2 regions of the Halioglobus japonicus genome follow, and region 2 is predicted to be linked to the other one. Evidence: predicted binding sites of a transcription regulator. Region 2 holds the regulator's gene; the other holds the start of a gene.

Region 1 (10,428 bases), 1.8 Mb from region 2:
GCGCCACAGCGCGGTGATATCGTTTACTTCTTCGGTGAATTCACCATCGCGAAAAACACGGTAGCTTGGCACATCGGTTCTGATGTCAATACTACCCAAAGGTGGTAAAGCGGTATCGCCTGGCGATGTCGACATGCCCACCAGCGGGCAGGGCTTGGGGTTGGCCTGGCAGAAACGCAAAAAGTCCGACGCCCAGTCAGCGGGTAGAATAGTGAGGTTGCACTGGACGAAACCTGCGGAGTAGCCCGAGGTGTTGCCGGTAAAGTCGCCGCGACGGATGGCCTCGCGCAGAGCCTGGGGGCTGGTGTCCTGATTCATTCATAGGGTTCCACTGAAAATTTGCCGGATAAGTTTGGCACAGAATGGGATTTCTGGATAATGGCCGTTCAATTCTCATCCATGTGATTTTTTGGATTTAAGCATGCTGGAACAATTACTCCGGGTACTCGAGCCACAAGCCGTTGGCGAGGACAGTTTCGTCGGCGAAAACATGCACCCCAAGGGCTTTCGAATTTATGGGGGGCAGGTGCTGGCGCAGGCGGTGAGCGCAGCCCAGCAGACGGTGGCCGAGGAACGGCCCATTCACTCGCAGCACGCCTACTTCCTGCGTCCCGGGGATTGCAGTAAACCCGTCACCTACGAGGTGGAGCGAGCTCGCGATGGCGGCAGCTTCAGCTCGCGCCGGGTAGTGGCCCTGCAGGAGGGTAAGCCAATACTGGTGAGCTCCATGTCTTTTCAGCTCGCGGATGACAGCTTCGACTTTCAGCCGGAGTTCCCCGAGGGTATTACACCCCCCGAAGACCTGCCTTCAGAGCGCGAGCGCGCGCTAGAGCATAACGTGCTGAATGAGGACTTCATGATTACCGACGGCGAAGATCTGGACGTCCGTATGGGTACACCCATTAACTGGCGAGAGCCCGAGCAAATGCCCGGGCGTTTGTACAATTGGATGCGCACCACTGCCCCGGTGGGCGATGACCCTACCTTGCACCGATCGCTGCTCACGTATTTTTCCGACACCATGTTGCTCGATGCCGGCCTGATTCAGCACGGCCGCTCCTATTGGGATCGCTCTTTGCAGGTGGCGAGCCTTGATCACGCGATCTGGTACCACGGCGATTTCCGGGCCGATAACTGGCTGCTGCATACCGCCGACCTTGAGCGCAACAGCGGCGGCAGAACCCTGGTCAGGGGGCGCTTCTTTACGCACGAGGGCCGCCACGTGGCCACGGTTATGCAACAGGGTCTTATGCGTAAAAACTAGCCACTTAACAACGCGGATAAGGCCTATACTAGTTACAGCAAACGCCTATAAATATTAGAGAGACGCTATGCCACATCCACGCCACACCGCCGCCCTGTATCCCCACAAGCCCGCCTATATTATGGGTGACTCCGGGGAGATGGTAACGTATCGACAGCTCGACCAGCGCTCCAATCAGGGCGCGCAGTTGTTCCGCAGCCTGGGTTTGCAAGCGGGCGACCATATTGCCCTGATGATGGAGAACAATCCCCGGTTTCTGGAAATCTGCTGGGCGGCGCAGCGTTCCGGTTTGATCTATACCCCGATCTCCACCCACCTCAAACGCGATGAGACGGCCTACATTCTCGACAATTGCGGTGCCAGTCTGTTTATCGGTTCGCACGAACTGGAGGCGGTCGCCAGTGATGTCAAATCCGTGTCCAGCGGAGTCGACCACTACTACATGGTGGGCGGAATCAGTGAGGGTTATGAGTCCTGGGAAGAGGCGCTTAGCCTGCAGCCGGAAACGGAAATCGCCGATCAGGAAATGGGTGCGGCCATGCTGTATTCATCGGGTACGACCGGTCAGCCCAAGGGCGTATTTGTGCCGCCGACTGATACCGATGTCGACGCGGCCCCGGGCCTTGCCACCACGTTGGGGCAGGCCTTCGGCTTTGCTGAAGAAACGGTTTATCTGTCGCCTGCGCCGCTGTATCACGCGGCGCCGCTCTACTACAACATGATGAATATTTTTCAGGGCGGCACCTCAATTGTCATGCAGGGTTTTGATCCCGAGCGTGCTCTGGCATTAATTGACGAGCACCGAGTTACCCACAGTCAGTGGGTGCCCATTATGTTTGTGCGTATGCTTAAACTGCCCGATGAGGTGCGCGCCAAATACGATGTGAGCAGCATGCAGTTTGCCATTCATGCGGCGGCGCCTTGCCCCGTGGAAGTCAAAGAAAAAATGATCGACTGGTGGGGCCCGGTCATCGTCGAATACTACGCAGCCAGCGAGGGCATCGGCGCGACGATTATTGACTCCGATGCCTGGTTGACCCACAAGGGCTCAGTCGGCCCGGCATTTGTCGGAGAATTGCATATTGTCGACGATGAAGGCAACGAACTGCCTACCGGGGAAATCGGGACCATTTATTTTGGCGGTGAGGCGGCAACGTTCACCTATCACGACGAACCGGAGAAAACCGCTGGGGCCTACAATGACAAGGGTTGGGCCACCACCGGTGACGTGGGTTATGTCGACGAAGACGGCTTCCTCTATCTCACCGACCGCAAGAACTTCATGATTATTTCCGGTGGCGTGAACATATACCCGCAGGAAATTGAAAACGCACTTATCAGCCATGAAAAAATTGCTGACGTGGCGGTGTTCGGCATTCCCTGCGAAGAGTTTGGCGAGAAGGTGCAGGCTGTGGTTGAACCCATGAACTGGGCTGATGCCACTGACGAGACGGCCATCGAAATCATGGAATGGCTGCGTGAGCGCATCTCCAATATCAAGCTGCCCCGGGCATTGGATTTCCATCCCAAGTTACCGCGAATGGATAACGGCAAGCTGTACAAGCGCCACCTCATGGAAGAGTACAAGGGCGGCGCCAGAGCAGACGATAAAATCGACTAGGGATTGCTTACCGCCTCTGCTGCGGGGACAGGGGCGGTTGTGGATGCCTGTTTGCGTTTACTGAAGGGCAGATAGAACACCGGTACGACGAACAGCGTAAACAGTGTGCCTACCAGCATGCCGGCGGTAATCACCAGCCCGATGCTGAAACGGCTTTCAGCGCCGGCACCGGATGCAATCACCAGCGGCCATACGCCAAGCACCGTCGCAAATGTGGTCATGAGAATGGGCCGCAGACGCTGGCTGGCTGCCGTGAGCACCGCCTCGCGCCGATCCACGCCGTGCTCTGCCAGTTTATTGGCAAATTCCACGATGAGAATACCGTGTTTGCTGATTAAACCAATCAGCGTGAGCAGTCCCACCTGGGTGTAGATATTGAGCGTCGCGAAACCCAGGGCAATGGGAACGATGGCGCCAAAGATAGACAGCGGCACGGTGACCAGTACCACCAGCGGATCTCTAAAGCTGTTGAACTGGGCCGCGAGCACCAGGAAGATCAGCATCATCGACAAACTGAATAATACCGGGAATGAGGCTGTTTCCTCGATAAACCGACGCGACGCTCCGGTATAGCCGGCGCGGAATGTCGGGGGGGCGATCTCCGCCAAGGTGTCGTTCAGGAACGTCAGGCCGGCACCGAGTGAATTGGGTGGCATGACGATGCCCTGAATCACCGTGCTGTTGAGTTGCTGGTACTGGGTCAGCGAATTGGGCTCCACCTGGCTGTCCAGGCGCACCACGGCCGACATGGGCACCAGGTCCCCGCCGCCGGTACGCAGGTAGTATTTAGCCAACTCCTCGCGCGTCATTCTGAAGTTGCGTCCCGCCTGGGGAATCACCTTGTAGCTGCGTCCCTCCAGGGTAAAGCGATTGACCTCCGCTTCGCCGAGCATGACGGCCAGGGTTTCGCCGATCGACTGCATGGAAATACCCAGCCGTGCGGCGCGTTCTCGATCAACGTGTAGAACGATTTCCGGTCGGTCAAAGTCGAGGCTCTGAGTAACAAACGCAAACAGGCCCGATTCTCTGGCTGCTTGAAGTAGTTCGTCGCCGACACGTTTTACATCGCGGTAGTCAGCCGTGGAGGCGACCACGAAACTGACCGGCAGGCCGGCGTCTGCTCCCGGTAGCGACGGCGAGGAGAACGCAAACATCTCCATACCGGCGACCGCGCCGAGATTGGCCTGCAATTCCTTCATGGCCTCCTGCTGGGTGCGCTCGCGCTCATCCCAGGGGTGCAGAGTGATGCCGCCAAAATTACTGCCGGGTTGAATCACTTGCCAGGAGTGGCTGAACTCAGGAATTTCCCGCCAGATATCGACCACCTTGTTGAGGTAGAAATCGGAGTATTCCAGGTTGGCGTAGCGCGGGGCATTGCCCACCATGAAGATACCGCCGGTATCTTCCTCTGGTGCCAATTCTTCCTGGGCCAGGGCAAACAGCAAGGGCAGACTGGCGAGCAGGCAGAACGCCAGCAGCAACACAGCCCCACGGTTGGCCAGGCAGGCATCCAGGATACCGCGATAGGCTGCGACCAATTGCTCAAAACGGTGGTCCAGCCAGTCTGCAAAACGTCCCTGGTGCTCGGCGTCCTTGAGCACCCGCGAGCTCATCATGGGACTGAGAGTGAGTGCCACTACACCGGAAATAACAACTGCCCCGGCAAGCGTCAGTGCGAATTCACTGAACAGGGCGCCGGTGAGTCCGCCAATAAAGCTGATGGGGGCGTATACGGCTACCAGTGTGAGCGTCATCGCCACGACCGGCAGGGCAACCTCGCGCGCCCCCTGCAGGGCCGCATTGTAGGGGGTGGCACCTTCCTCGATATGTCGGTGCACGTTCTCCACCACCACAATCGCATCGTCCACGACGAGGCCGATCGCAATCACCATGGCCAGCAGTGTGAGCAGGTTGAGGGAGAAGCCCATGGTCCAGATCAGGAACACCACGCCGATCAGCGACAGTGGTATGGCTACCAGGGGAATGAGCACGACCCGGAAAGAACCCAGGAACAGGTAGATCACCAGAATGACAATGAGCACCGCCTCGATCAGCGTTGCGATAACCTCTGACAGTGCTTCGTCGATGACAACCGAGCCGTCCCAGTCGAGCAACATTTCCATGTCTGCTGGCAGCATCGCCTCGATCAGTGGCAGCGTGTCGTGGATCGCCCGCGAGACTTCCAGTGGATTGGCATCGGGCGCGGGTGTAATAGACATGAATACCGCGTCACGACCACTGGATAGCGATTTAAACTGGCGCGACTCGGCATCCATTTCCACGTCGGCCACGTCACCCAGACGAATGCGCTCGTCGTCGACCTGGCGCACCACCAGATTGGCAAAATCATCCGGTGATTGCAGGTCGGTGCGGGCATCTACGGTTACCCGCACCATCTGGCCCTCGGTGGCCCCTGCAGCGGAAATGAAATTGTCGCGCCGAATAGTGTTGTTGATGTCTTCCGCTGTCACGCCGAGAGCGGCCATGCGCACAGGGTCTAGCCAGACGCGCATGGCGAGGCGCCGGGAGAAGATGCCAGCCTGGCCAACGCCGGGCAGTGTTGCCAGTTCCGGTTGGACATTGCGAGACAGGAAATCCGTCACCTGGTATGCGGTCATCTGCTCGCTGTAAAAGCCGATGTAAATCATCGCTTCGGCGCCTGATGCATTGGAGATTACTGGATCTTCGATCTCCCGTGGCAGGTCACCCCGGGCTTCGTTTACCTTGGCGATGACCTCATTGAGCACGTCGGTACTATTCTCACCCAGGCGTACATGGACGGTAATCGAAGACACGCCTGGCTGGCTGTCAGACACCATGTACTCGATGCCCTTGGCACCGGCGATCTTGATCTGCAATGGGTTGGTGACGAACCCCTGCACGGTGCGCGCGCTGGCGCCCGGGTAGTAGGTTTCGATATAGATAACGCTGCGCTCAAGCTCGGGAAATTCTCGGACACCGACCTTTGACAGGGAGGCACCCCCGAGCAGCAGCAACAGGCTGCTGACGACAATGGCCAGGACCGGGCGTTGGATGAAGCGATCGGTAAACCTCATTGGGTGAAGTCCGCCGGATTTTCTTCCAGCACAATCCGGGCGCCGCGATACAGCTTATTCTGACCGACGCTGACAATACGCTCGCCGGACTCTACCCCGCTGCGAATCTCAGTTCGGCCATCTCGCACTTCACCGGAGCGTATTACCCGGGGCATGACGAGCAAGCCTTCGTCGTCGTTAGTGACCACGTAAACGGTATCGCCCTGGGCAGAGTAGGTGACGGCAGTCTCGGGCAGGGTGACCACGTCGCGTGCCTGATCGAGGTCTATATCCAGTTGCGCGAACATGCCGGGCAGCAGTCCCTCGCTATCACTGAGCAGGGCCCGCAGCGCGAGGTTGCGGGTGCCGGTGTCAACGGCGGCGTCGACGGCTTGCAGCGTTGCCGCAAAGGTCTGCTCTGAGGAGGCTGTGCGCACGGCAATGTCGAGGCCGGCGCGAAGTTCGGGGTAGTGGCGGGCCGGGACCGAAAAGTCCACTTCCAGTTGGGATAAGTCCTGCAGCGTCGTAATCGATGTGCCGGAATCGATATAGTCGCCGGCCTTGACCTCGATAATGCCGACGCGGCCGGCAAAGGGAGCCACGATGCGTTTGTTGCCCAGCTGTGCTTCGATCTCGGCAATGCTCGCCACCGCTGCATCCAGATCTGCCCGGGAGCGATCGTACTGGCTCTGGGGAATAGATTTCTGCTTGATCAGACTTTCATCGCGCTCATACAACTGTCGCGCCAGTACCAGGTTGGCTTCTGCCCGGCGCTTGCTGGCCTGCTCTAGGCTGTCGTTGAGGGTGAGCAGCAGTTGGCCTGCCTCTACCTCCTGTCCGGAGGCCACGCTGATGTTGGTCACTTCACCGCTGGCTTCCGCAGCGAGGTTGGCACCATTGACCGCGCGAATAGTGCCTACCGCCTGCAGCACCGAGGGCCAGGTTTCCATTCTTGCGGTCGCTGCTGCGACCGTAACCGGCGGAGGACTGAAGTCAGTGTTCGCAAGAACGCTGAACTTGTTATAGAGGTAGCCTGAAATGCCACCAAAAATCACCAGCAGAATGAGCGAAACGTACAGATAAGCGCGCAAATTGGACCTCGGTTTGTATTTTGGTTTGTAAGTGTCTGTATTTTAAGTGCTTTTCAACTGTTTACCCAGTCTTGACCAACTAGTCACTAATGTGGACAAAGATGGTACGCGATCCTGCGGGTAATTGGATTGATTGTGGTCAAATCTCGACCGGGTGCGACCGATAAAACGGGTATGCCCGGCGCAGCGAATGTTTTATGCTTGGGCTCCCCACGTGGTTTCAAAACGCAATAGAGGTATCCCGGTGCGCAAATCCCGCAAGCTGAAAAAGCTCGAGAAGCGAATGTATAAGGCTGACAGCTACGAGCAGTGGCGCGAGGCCGCTCTGGAGCACGACGAGATTAGCGGCGCCAAGCGCTGGCGCGAGGTGGACCAGAGCAGTCAGTATGATGCTTCCCAGATTCGCCTGCGTCTGGACCGGTTGCGCACACTGCGTGCCCGCCACGATTACCACGGTCTGCTTTACACCCTGAACGAAGGTATCCACGGCAATATGGGTGGCATGGGACGTGCCAGTTTATACCGTCGGGCCAATTTCGGTACCAAGCGCCTGATTGAGCAGTACATTGACGAAATCGACGAGTGCCTGCGACTGTTAGCGGAGCTGCCCGCTGACGTGATCGACGTACAGGAAAAACTGGATTTCTTCTATCGCGCGAACATCTGCTTCGGCCGTTCCGCACTCATGCTCTCAGGTGGCGGGATACTCGGCTTTTACCATCTGGGCGTCGTAAAAACTCTCATGGAGCAAAACCTGCTGCCAAGGGTCATTTCCGGCTCCAGTGCCGGTTCAATCATGGCCGGTGTCGTGGGAACCCATTCTGACACCGAGCTCGAACACTTTTTTGAGCCCGCCAATGTGCACTTCGAGGCGGAGAGCGAGGCCAGTGCCTTTACCCGTATGTTCTTCGGCGCCAACCCGCAGATTGATGCCGGTGATCTCGAGCGGCTGATCGCGCGCATGGTCCCTGATATGACGTTTCAGGAAGCCTATGAAAAGACAGGTCGTCAGATCAGCATCACTGTGGCGCCCGCTGAGCCGCATCAACGCTCGCGCCTGCTCAACGCCATTACCTCGCCGAACGTGCTGATTCGCTCCGCCGTCATGGCCTCGTGCGCTGTGCCCGGCGTCTTTCCTCCGGTAACCCTGATGGCCAAGAACATGCACGGGGAAGCGCAGACCTATCTGCCCACTCGCAAGTGGGTGGACGGCTCTATTGCCGACGACCTGCCGGCCAAACGCCTGTCGCGCCTTTACAGCACCAACCACTATATCGTCAGCATGGTGAACCCCATCGCTACGCCGTTCCTCGATGCGGATCAGGACCGCAGTCCCCTGACCCGGGCCCTCGGTTCGCTCGGTGTCGGTGTCGGCCGGGAATTACTTAATTTCTATCGCGGCATTGTCCAGAAGCAGGGCGACAACTGGCCCCGGTTCAACTGGATGCTTAATACCGTCCACGCCTTAATGGACCAGGACTACAGCGGGGATATTAATATTGTCCCCAGCTTCAAGTGGTACAACCCTACCAAACTGCTGGCGCATATCTCTGAAAATGATCTGATTGAATTGATGGAAGGTGGGGAGCACTCAGCCTATCCCCAGGTGGAACAGATTCGTCTGTGCACCCGCATCAGCCGCACGATGGAAGAAATACTGGTGCGCTTTGAATCCGGCGATCTGCGCCCGGATACGGTCGAGGCGAATCGCCCACGGGCATCGCGTCGCCGGCCGCCACCCACCCGTACCGATCGCGAGGCCTTGCGTGAAAAGCGGGCCACGGTAGAGCCTGCTACATCCAAGAAAAAACGCGCCGCGGCCAAAAAGAAACCGGCAACCAGGCGCAGTCCGCCGGCAAAAAAGCCTGAGGCGCCCGCTGAAGCAGCCTGATACTGCTATAGTAGGGTGACAGGCAACCACGAGGAAAATCTCTATGCCAGGACCCAGCGTTATCGGCGATTGTATGCGCCGCAATCCACTGACGATTGGTAGCGACGCCAATCTGGTGGAAGCGATTGAGAAGATTGTCGAATACAAGCTCACAGGCCTCACGGTGACCGACGACGAGGGTCGCGCTGTGGGCATTCTCTCTGAACTCGATTGCATCAAGGCGGTGCTCACCGCGGTGTACAACGATGGCGATCCTGAGCAATCATTCGTTCGGGATGCCATGAGCACCGATCTGGCAACCGTGTCGCCGCAAGACGGTATTGTTGAAGTGGCTCAGGCCATGCTCGATACCCGCCAGCGCCGCCGCCCGGTATTGGAGGACGGCAAGCTGGTTGGTCAGGTGAGTTCCAGCAATATTCTATGGGCGCTGATGGAGCATTCGCGGCGCAAAATTTTCGACGCCCGTTAGCCGATTTGCCGCTCTGCGCCCTCCCAGTATGGGGCGCGCAGAATTTTCTTGAGTATCTTGCCCGACGGGTTGCGCGGTAGTTCTTCGATGAGTTCCAGTTTGCGCGGAATCTTATAGCCGGCAATGTGCTCGCGCAGGAATGCAATCATTGTCTCAGCGTCAAGCTGCGCACCGTCACTGAGTACGACAAAGGCCAGCAACGCCTCGCCAAACTTGTCATCGGGGACACCGATCACAGCGACATCCTGTACCGCCTCGTGCTTGGCCAGGGCATTCTCCACTTCTACCGGGTAGATGTTTTCCCCGCCGCTGACGACCATATCTTTCATACGATCTTTTAGATACAGGTAGCCTTCATCATCCATGTAACCTGCGTCACCGGTGTGTACCCAGCCGTCGGTGAGGTTGGCCGCAGTGGCGTCGGGCAGGTTGTAGTAAGACAGCATATTGGTATCGGAGTACAACCAGATTTCTCCGATGTCGCCCCGTGGAACTTCGTTGCCTTCCAGATCGACCACTTTGGCGCGCCCACCCACCGAGGGGCGGCCGCATGAGCGCAGCAGTTCGGGGCGCCCTGCCAGTGCCTTGCGGTGATCGTCGGCGGTCAGATTGACGACAGTACCGGTAGTCTCGGTCATGCCGTACATCTGAATAAAGTCGCACTGGAAAATCTCCAGGGCACGGCGCAGCACCGATTCAGAAATCGGTGACGCACCGTAGAACACCTGCTTGAGTTTGCTGAAGTCCCGCTGCTCGATGTCCGGTAACTGTAGAACGGCCATAATCATGGCCGGCACCATGAACACGTTATTCACACCGTACTGCTCGATGTCGTCGACAATCCGCACCGGGTCGAACACGCGGTGCATCAGTGTGCGTATGCCGTGGGTAATGTTGTACACAATCGACCCGGTGCCACCGATATGGAACATGGGGGCGCAGAGAATGGTGGAGTAGCCGGGGCTCGGTCTGTGCGGCGTCGCCGTGGTATTCATGGCAGCGAGCGACAGCATATTAAAGTGCGAGCTCACCACACCTTTTGGGTTGCCGGTTGTGC
Region 2 (10,428 bases):
ACCTTGTTTATCACCGTTGGCAAACTGATCTCGGACTCCTCGAGATCGAGTCGGTCGGCCTCGAGTTTCGACACATCGATTATGCCGCCGATAATGCGACTGAGTTCGGCAACGCTCTCCTCCGCCATCATTAGGCGGTGATTCTGACGTTCGTTGAGCGGATCCTGGCGCAGCAGGCGCAATGTACCAGAGATGCCGTGAATGGGCGTGCGCAGCTCGTGACTGATATTAGCAATAAACCCGGTTTTCAGCTCGTTGGTTGTCAGGGCCAGCTCATGCGCTTTTTCAAGTTCAATAGTGCGTTTACGAACTTCATCCTCTAGCTTCTCATTGGCGGATACCATGCGATGACGCAGAGCGACCTGCCCGCTATTATCAACAATGATGAGTGTAAAAGCCCCTTCGTGGCCCTCATAATCCAACCAGGCCACATTGATCAGTAGCTCCAACTTCTGCCCGGCCACCGTCCAAGTTACCTCGTTGTTACCGTGCCCGCGGTCGGCAAGTTCGTCCAGCACCTCGAAACTAAGCCTGACATCGTCGCCGCAATGCACTCGGCGATATAGATCGTCACCTACGATTTGCTCGTCTTCAAAGCCAAATATCGTCAGGCCCGCTTCATTACACGACAACACTTCGCCATCGGTGGCAACAACCATGACTCCTGCGAGACTGTGCTCTACGATGCGCTCGTATTCGACATTGCTCTGCAAAAGACGGTTTCTCCGATATATAGACTGATAGAGGTAGATACAGAACAGCGACTGAACAACCAAAAGTACAGCACCGGCAATAAAGTTATCCCGGGTCAGCTGTGCATGGTAACTAGCGACGACCTCGGGCTTGCCGATTAAGACCTGGCTGAGTTCGCGAATAATGCCTTCTTCTGCCAGTGGCACTCGCGCCGCGATCACAAACTCGCCGTTCCTCTGATAGGCCTGCATAAGACCACCCTCTTGCCAGCCCATGAGCGATTCAGGTTGAAGCTGGGAATGCAGAAAATCCCTGGCCCTGTCACTGACAACGTCTACACCTAAAAACTGGTTGCGTTCGTCCACCAGATAGCTGGACAGAAGATTCGACGGATCCCTAAGCGCAATGGATTTGGCCCATTTTACGATGCAGTACTGAATTACCATTTGCCCCGCCGGCCGCCCCTGGGAATCGAATAGATGTATCGCAGTGAGCCGCCCGGGGATCGTGTAACTGTTTTCTTCATCAAGCCCTTGTAAGAGCTCAAGCGAGTGGTACCGTATCTCCGTTTCCGAACTCACTACGGCACTGCCCAAGCCTGGCTGACGTAAGGCCGCCATAAGGGCCTCGGTATCGACATACATGCCACTGGTGGGGGTGTCAGATGGCCCGCGTTGAATCGAGTACGTCACCTCATCCAACGACTCATTGACGAAGTAGATACCCTGCATATTTGGATGACTGACCAGAACGTCGGACAGCCATTCGAACAACTCATCATTCGAACTCCCAACCTGAGATGCATCTGAACCCAGGCCCTGGTCTGCAAACGCCCTGACGGGCGGTGAACGAGTTAGGACGGGGCCCATCATGTCGACCCACAGACTGTAAACAGCAACTTCGTTTGCACGAGTCGAGATTAAAGCCGCAGCGGCATGATCAACGTCTCTTTGCAGCTCGCGATATGCCAGCGTAACAGACGCCATGTAGATAAATTGGAGTAATAGCACAAAAACCACGCCACCTATCAACAGCCGCAACGACTCAGGAAGTTGTCTCGGAGTATGTTTCGGTGCAACAAGCGGGTGATTATCGGCCATAGGATATTCCCCAGCGACTCATAGTTTCAATGCTTCAGCAGTGGGTGCGAGATTGCTCAGCAGGTCTAGAAATTCTTTAATATTAAAGGGCTTGGTGAGGTAGCGATCAAAGCCCAATTTTCTCCCTTCCAATACTTCCGCCCGGGTGGCCGAGGCTGTAAGTGCCACTACGGGGATACGCTCAGTGCTACTGTCCTCTTTCAAGGTGCGTAGAACGCTGAAGCCGTCCATATCCGGCAAGTTGATATCCAGAAGTACGATGTCTGGGAGTGTTGAACGCACCAGCTCAATGCCTTCACCACCTGTCGATGCGCCGACCATTTCAATTGAGTCGACAAGATCAATAATTTTTCTCACCAAGGTCATATTCGAGATATTGTCCTCGATGTAAACGATCTTTACTAAGTGCACTCGACGTCCTCCCTAACGTCACCGATATCCGCCTCGAAAATTATAGACGCGATTGAGAAAAGCGTCATCTTTTCGGACCAATAGCTGACGTGTCAGGGCAAAAAGCAGACTAGGGAACTGAATTGGAGATGAGTTCCAAAGTGCCACCCGGGGTTTCGGCAATGGGTGGAAGTTTTTTGTCACGAATCACGATCTCCACACGTCGGTTCGCGGCGCGATTGGCAACCGAATCATTGGGCTTTAGCGGGTGTGTATCAGCATGCCCCACTACCATAAAGCGATCTTCATCAAGCAGCCCATCGCGCATCAGCTCTCGCGCCACAGACATAGCGCGATCAATCGACAACTCCCAATTGGAGTCATAGCCCTCCCCGCGAAAAGGAACATCATCCGTATGGCCCTCTACCGATATCGTACCGTGAACCTCTCGCAAAGCCCAACGTAACTCAGCGATCAGCGGCAGAAAATCCTCATTGAGTACCGCCAGGCCCGAGGCAAAAGATCCGTGTTCACGGATACGGATCGTCACCTGATTATGCGTCGAATCAAATTCCACTTTACCTTCATCAATGCCCTGCTTGAGTACCTTGCGAAGCACTTCCTCCTCGCCAAGCTCTGCCAGTATACTCTTCAGTTCATCGATTTCTTGCGGCCGCATATTCTCGACGTCGTATTCGGACAATTCCTCGCTGTCGGGGTTCCCCAATTGCAGGTTGCGACTGACCTGATCCGTGGTTTGCTGCTTGAATTCAGGCAGAGGCGTGGGTCTGGGTGTACCGGGACTAAACTCCCGGCGAACGACACTGGTCCCCTTGGGGATCTCCATCGCAGGCACATCCCGCTGCACGCCAAAAGCTAGTCTCATAGATTCAGAAAGCTTCTTGTACTTGACAATATCCATTTGCGAGAACGACAGCAGCAATACGAAAAAACAAACCATCAACGACATAAGGTCGGCAAATGTTGCCATCCATGCCGGGGCGCCGCTGGAGCCTGAGTTTCGCGAGCTCACGCGGCGGCCCGCGAAGCCTCAGCTACTTCTTCTGTTTCCTCCCCCTGCGGCTGGGGCTTTAAATACACTGCTAACAGCGTTTCAACAATACGGTAATTCAATCCATCCTGGATAGCGAGAATACCGTCCAGGGAAAGCGCATTACTGCGTGCTTCCTCGTCTTTTCGCAGGCTGAGCTTGTCACCAATCGGTTTGGCAAACACATTGGCCAGCACCGCACCATACAAGGTTGTTAACAGGGCCACTGCCATCGCCGGACCGATACTCTTTGGGTCATCCATGTTCGATAGCATCTGCACAAGCCCAATCAGCGTGCCAATCATACCCATCGCCGGCGCAACGTCCGCCGCCGCATAAAATACTTCGGCGCCCCAGGAATGGCGATCCGCCGTCTGCTGCGACAACTTGCTCATACGCGCCTCGACAGATGCGCGGTCCATACCGTCAACCAGCATCACCACCGCATCCGCCAGGTACGGGTCGTCTATCTCTAGCCGCTCGAGTGCCAGCATGCCTTCCTTGCGCGATAATTTGGACATCTCTACGAGTGTATCGACCTGCTCCTGGGGAGGCACGAGGCGATATTTGAAGGCGCGGGAAGCCACACTGAAAGCATTGAGACAATCGTGCAGGGAAAATTTCATCATAACGACGAACAGGGTTCCCACCAGAACAATTAGTAATGCCGGCAAGTTGATGAACGTGGCTGCTGAGCCACCGAGCCCAATAGCCAATGCAACTACTATAACTGCACCCACCATCCCTATAAGCGTCGCCGAATCCATTTGCCTTTGCCACCACAATTAAACAATTCACCTAAGCAAATGATCGGCCCGCAAATCCAATACTTGAGCCCGGGGGTTAGGCTCAGTTCACCTCCATAGTTCGTCCCAGCCGTGAACGGATGCGGGCCACGGCCTGACTATGCAACTGACATACTCTGGATTCACTTACGCCCATCAGCGAGCCAATTTCTTTCAGATTCAGGTCTTCCTGATAATAAAGCGCCAGCAGAAGTCGCTCGCGCTCAGGGACGGCCTCGACGGCCGCTACCAAATGTTCATGTTGTTCCTCATAGAGGGCGTCCAGATAAGGTGTGCCATCTTCATCAGCGTCGTCACCCGGCTCCCACCCCTGTTCAGCCAACTGCGCCAGCGGCAGAATAAGGCCGTTATTGGTATCGGCCAGAAGATGCAGGTAGTCCTCCAGATCAATTCCCATGGCGGCTGCAATATCAGATTCCGAAGGCGGATGCCCCAAGGATTGCTCCAGCCGCGACACCACGGCTTCCATTTCCCGGGCGCGACGACGAACGCTGCGCGGCAACCAGTCACGCGAGCGCAACTCGTCCACCATCGCACCGCGTATACGGGCACTAGCATAGGCCTGAAATGGGGTGCCATTGTTCTCATCAAAACGCTGCATCGCTTCGAGCAAACCGAGATACCCCGCCTGAACCAGGTCATCCAACTCTATGCTGGCCGGCAACCGCACCCTGAGGCTCAGTGCGTGACGGCGTACAATCGGAATATATTCCTCGGCCAAGTCACGCTGCTCAAGCTGTCCTTTTGCCGTATACATCGTTTCTTCCATCCCTGACAGCCGCGTTGAGCGCCATCGTTTCATTGTCTTTACGTCAGGGATTCTAAAGCGTGTCGATTTTTCGAAAGCCGGGAATACGGCGTGCAATGTGAATCAATTCCCCGGTTCAGCCATTCAATAAACACAGATTAATGTCGCATCGCCCGGCAGCAACAGTAACCAGGTTGTCGAGTAGACCTTTGTGCGGCAGACCTGTGTCGTGCAGCGCCAGAACGCGCTCTGGACCACCGTTGCCGGCTATCCACTTTAGATGGGAGTATGCTTTCTGGAAAGCATGGATATCAGAGTCTATCCACAGGGCCCAGCGAGGACATCGAAGCACTTCGGGACCGGCGGTCAAATCATCGTCGGTGGCATCGATAATCTGCCACCCACCCGCAGGATCAAGCCACTCATAGCCAGCGCGCGACCATTCCGCCATGCGCCGCCCCACATAGTCGGATTCATTGGGGCGCCCACAACCACAAGGGTCTTACCGGCATTATCGCCGCACACTTGACCGTCACCCGCCTGGTCGCGAGCCTGCCGAGCGCGTTTCATTGCCCAGTCCCTTAGACTTGCTGCTTGATCGCTCATCGCTGTTAATTCGTGTTTGCCGGGACCAACAACTCCCGCGCTATCATGAGAAAAGTAAGGGATTCCAGAAGAGTATCGGCGCTGCGCGCGTCAACTTGACCCTGCATTGCTGCCAGTTCGGCCCTTAAATCATAGTCATCCAGATGGTCGCTATGCTGGACACGCAGCGCGGCCGCAGCCAAACCCTGTGCGACAAATCTGCGCAGGCCCTCACAGCACTGGAAGCCAGGCACCTGGGTCAGTTGACGGTAGCTGAAGCTTGCCAAATCACTAAAGCGCTCCAAGCCGATAAGCGCGGGGATCACGGTCTCATCTTCCATACATTCAGAACTTATCCAGTATTTCGAGATAAGGGCTTCACCCGAGGCATCAGCCCTGATGGTTACCAGCCAGAGTCGTGCATTGAGTTGGGCTACCTTGCGCATACTCGGCCCAGCCAGCCGGACAGGTATCTGCCGCAACTCCATCGTGGTGTCATGCCCATCAAAGTGCAGCGGCTCCCGGGCATGCAGTTCAGCTACCGAGACCAATTCTCGTACAGCCGCAACCTCGTCGTTCGTCCACACCTGGGTATCGGGCGAAGCCTGTGCAAGCCAACAGCTCTCATAAAGACGGATGACCGTGTCAATATCTGGCAACTCGGGAAATATTTGCAGCACTGCACGAAATCGTGCCTGCAACCATATCATGCTGTGCTCGCCCAGCGTCCCGCAATCTGCAATAACTGGCCGCAGGCTGTCATCCAGCAACAGACTGTGGCCAGGGACATTGGCTCCATCGCACTGCAAATCACCCTCCGCGCCCCAAAGCACCGCTGGACGACACAACGCTGTTAGCTGCGTCTGCGTCGTCAGTTCCTCAAACCTGGCTTGTTGCCAAGCTGGGTTCAGTAGTGAAATATCCCAGGCAGCCTCAAGCAGCGGGAAACCGGGTACAGCATCTCGCAGTTTATCCAGGCATAGCTTGACTTTTCGGCCACGCTGAAACAGCTCTCTAGACCAACCCGAGGGCGGCAGCGGCACTTGGTAATGGCGCGAAGCCTGCTGTGAAAACGCGCGATCCAATGCCATATCTATCAGTGCAGACATGTCAGGCTCATCGAGATCTTCAGGCACCCGCTGGCCGGCGGTCGTGTATAGCGGCAGCAGTCCAAAACGAATTACAGCATCCACTAGCAGCCCGGGCTACACGCCTCATCAAGTTTTGTCAGAATACAGCGGTTGATGGAGCTACCGGCCGCCAGCGCACTGCGTTGATATGCTTCTACTACTTCCTCAAGTGTCAAAGGATGGCAATTGCCACACAGCAGTAGTGCAAATTCCAGAGCACTGGACGCAGAAGTTAGCTCGCTGAACTGCTGCATAATCCGAGCATCACGCTGACTGAGGCCTGAGGTATCCACCAGCACAAAGCGCTTATCACGAAGTTCGTGCAGCGCCTGGCGCAGAGCGACTCCGTCTGCGACTGAACAAAAACTCACATCAAGCAATTGGGCGTATTCACGCAAGTGATCCTGCGCACCAACGCGGAAAGCATCCGCACTGATTAGGCCCACTTCTTCACTACCATGACTCATGACATAGCGAGCCGCTATTTTGGCGATGGTCGTTGTTTTTCCAGATCCGGTCGGGCCTACCAGAACGAGAATGCCACTGTCCTTGCCTTTACGCTCGAAAGTGTCGTCATGTGGCAACTGCGCTCTCAACTGCTGTCGCAGCCAATCCCGCATGGGCTCTTCCTGCCAGTTCAGCTCTTGCAATCTCTCGGGGAAGCGCAACATCAGGTCACTCTGGAGAGCTTCACTAAGGCCCATATCTCTAATTAGCGACTGTAATCTGGCCGCGTTACTGGTTCCCGGTTGCAGCAGCCTGGTTGAGCTGGCAATCATGCCCTTCAAATCGCGAACCTCTGACAACAGCTGAGCATTTCTATCTTCTGTACACTCACCCGTTGTGGCAGCGACACCAGGCGCAGGCGCCGCCAACACAATGTCACCCTGCGACGGCACCATATCGCCCTCTCTCGCCGCAACAATCTCCACTCCGCGTTCAGTCTCGCGATTGGTCATAATCAAGGCGGCGTCTCCGAAAGCAGATTTCACTTTGCGCAGTGCATCGCGATGACTATTACCTGTAAAGCGACGTACGCTCATGAATTACCTCCTAACCAGTTGGTGATTCGAATCGTCTTATCAATGGGAATTTCGGTATCAGACATCACGGCTATACCGGGAATGCGGTTCTGGAGTAAGCTGTTCAACATTCGCCGCAAGACCTGACGAACAACAACCACGGGGGCGCCCCCCTGCTCTTCCTGTGCATGTAACGCTTGTCCGGCCAGGGTAATAATCGTTTCTCCCAGACCAGGATCCAAGGCGCCACTTTCGGTGGCCTGCATCAGTAAGTCTTCGAGTTGCTGATCGAGCCCTATCACCTGTAACTCGGTCTGGGCACCAAACCACCGCTGGGTAATCGTTCGACCCAGCGCCACTCGGACTTTTTCCAGAACAGTCACCAGGTCTTCATTCGCCACATCACCATCAGCGAGCGCCTCGAGAATGCCCCTGATATCCCTAATCGGGACCTGATCGCGAAGCAGCTCCTGGAGTACACGCTGGAAATGAGCGACTGACAATCGCTTGTCGACGACGTCACTCACCAGTTCCTGGCCATCTTCGCCAAGTCTGTCCAGTAGCTGCTTGACTTCCGACCGGCTCAAAAGCTCGCTAGCATGCATCTGCATCAAGTGATTGAGATGGGTAGCGACGACGGTGCTTGCATCCACCACGGTATAGCCATAAATCTGGGCGCGGTCCCGATTGTCGCTTTCGATCCAGACTGCCGGCAGACCAAAAGCCGGGTCCTGGGCGTCAATACCCTGCAAACGGCCGGTCGTATTCCCGGGGTCGATGGCCATGTAGCGCTCGGGGTAGACTTCACCGCCGCCGATAACAGCTTCTTTCAGGAGAATCGTATACTGGTTGGCGCCCAGTTCCAGATTATCCTTTATGTGCACAACTGGTGGTAGGAAGCCGATGCTCTGCGCAAATTTCTTCCGGACACTCTTAATTCTCGACAGCAACTTACCGTCCTGCTCCTGATCTACCATGGGAATCAGGCGATGTCCCACCTCCAGCCCAAGGGCATCGACAAACTGCACATCCTCCCAACTCGCCTCAAGGCTTTCCGGAACAGGAGACAGCTCTTCCTGAATCGGCTCCGTGGGCGCCGGGTCGTCGCGAGTATCGATGTACCACGCGAGGCCGCCAAGGCAGGCAGTAATAAGCAGAAACATGAAGTTAGGCATCCCCGGTACGAGCCCCAGCAACCCCATCACCACGGCGGTGAGTGCCAGTACCCTCGGGTTGACAAATAGCTGCCCGATTACCTGCTGACCGACGTCTTCGTCGGTATCCACTCGCGACACCATGACACCGGCGGCAGTGGAGATGACCAACGCAGGTATCTGCGCCACCAGTCCGTCGCCAATAGTCAGCAGTGTATAGGTCTCAGCCGCTGTTCCCGCATCCATGCCGTGTTGAACAACACCAATAAGCAAGCCACCAATAATATTGACCAGCATAATGATCAAGCCGGCGACCGCATCACCACGCACGAATTTGCTTGCACCATCCATTGAGCCGTAAAAATCAGCCTCTTGTGATACTTGGAGACGACGCTCTTTGGCCTCGGCCTCACCGATTAGCCCCGCGTTAAGATCCGCGTCAATAGCCATTTGCTTGCCCGGCATTGCGTCGAGCATAAATCTGGCGCCGACTTCCGCGATCCGCCCGGCGCCTTTTGTAATGACCATGAAGTTAATGATTACAAGAATCGCAAAAACAACGAGCCCGACCGCAAAATTGCCGCCAATGAGAAATGCACCGAAGGCCTCAATGACTTTACCGGCGGCATCGCCACCCTGATGACCCTCCATTAGAACAACACGCGTTGACGCGACATTGAGGGCAAGCCGCAATAGTGTTGAGAACAATAGAACCGCAGGAAACGCAGCAAATTCCAAGGGTTTATTTGTAAACATACTCACCAGCAATACCATGATGGCGAGCGAAATATTGAAGGTGAAGAACAGGTCCAAAATTACCGGCGGCAGTGGCAGTATCATCATCGCCAATACGATGATGACCAACATTGGCCCCGCCATCACATGGAGTCGAATACCCTCGGGCAGTCTGGCCCAGTTTAGCGCAGGCCCCATTCGCTCAGTTAATTTAGCCAAGGCCTATTCCACCCTGTGTGAGGCAGGTATCGCCAGCGCCGCCGGCTCTGGCACTACCCCCTGCATGTGGTCGGGAAGGCGTTTTAGATTTAGTGCCCATGCCATCACCTCGGCGACGGCCGTATACAGCTCGTAGGGTATCTCCTGATCGAGGTCTACATGCCGATACAGCGAACGCGCCAAGGCCGGGGCTTCAAGAAGGGGTACCTTATGCTCTTTCGCAAGCTCACGTATCCGCAGGGCGACTCGCTCTGCCCCTTTGGCGACGACGCGCGGTGCACCTTCATTTGCTTGGGCGTATGACAGTGCCACCGCGAAGTGCGTAGGGTTGGTAATGACCACATCGGCTGTGGCGACGTTATCCATCATGCGGCGACGCGCCATTTCCTGCTGCTGGGCTCGAATGCGTGCCTTTAACTGCGGATCGCCATCGCTATCTTTCAACTCTCTACGGATCTCTTCGCGGGTCATGCGCAACTGCTTGGTATGGCTCCACAATTGAAACGGAACGTCGATCAGACTGACCAGAATAAGCGTAAGTATCATGAGCCCGCACACCAATGCAGCCAGGTACAACCCTGTCGAAATAGCCGCCATAGCGGGCAGTGTCAGGAGCGCCAGAAAATCGTCAACGCGGGACAGCAAAAACATGGCCACCACCGATGACAGCAAGGCCACCTTGGCGAGAACCTTCGCCAACTCGGCAATGGCCTGCGCTGAAAATATTCGCCCAAACCCTTTAATGGGGTCAATTTTCGACCACTTGGGTTTGAGTGACGTCGCGGACATCAAAAA

The links. Region 2 encodes FliA, which starts transcription of late flagellar genes. Its sites were predicted from a motif close to TAAAGTTATNNNNNNNNCGGCCGATANCC; they were not measured.
Region 1: BST95_RS15920 (DUF3336 domain-containing protein) is a predicted target of FliA. The motif match lies at 7,152-7,180, and genes of this name have one in related genera.

The regions. Positions count from the first base shown of each region.
Region 1 covers NZ_CP019450.1:3,373,405-3,383,832, reverse strand. The annotation lists gene BST95_RS15945 (putative hydro-lyase) at 1-318, opposite strand, end outside; gene BST95_RS15940 (acyl-CoA thioesterase) at 422-1,264, shown strand; gene BST95_RS15935 (acyl-CoA synthetase) at 1,332-2,885, shown strand; gene BST95_RS15930 (efflux RND transporter permease subunit) at 2,882-5,941, opposite strand; gene BST95_RS15925 (efflux RND transporter periplasmic adaptor subunit) at 5,938-7,011, opposite strand; gene BST95_RS15920 (DUF3336 domain-containing protein) at 7,256-8,902, shown strand; gene BST95_RS15915 (CBS domain-containing protein) at 8,946-9,371, shown strand; gene BST95_RS15910 (long-chain-fatty-acid--CoA ligase) at 9,368-10,428, opposite strand, start outside.
Region 2 covers NZ_CP019450.1:1,577,885-1,588,312, reverse strand. The annotation lists gene BST95_RS07590 (hybrid sensor histidine kinase/response regulator) at 1-1,565, opposite strand, end outside; gene BST95_RS07585 (response regulator) at 1,812-2,204, opposite strand; gene BST95_RS07580 (MotB family protein) at 2,314-3,174, opposite strand; gene BST95_RS07575 (MotA/TolQ/ExbB proton channel family protein) at 3,213-4,001, opposite strand; gene BST95_RS07570 (RNA polymerase sigma factor FliA) at 4,084-4,797, opposite strand; gene BST95_RS07565 (hypothetical protein) at 4,925-5,239, opposite strand; gene BST95_RS07560 (hypothetical protein) at 5,400-6,566, opposite strand; gene flhF (flagellar biosynthesis GTPase FlhF) at 6,566-7,546, opposite strand; gene flhA (flagellar biosynthesis protein FlhA) at 7,543-9,633, opposite strand; gene flhB (flagellar biosynthesis protein FlhB) at 9,637-10,428, opposite strand, start outside.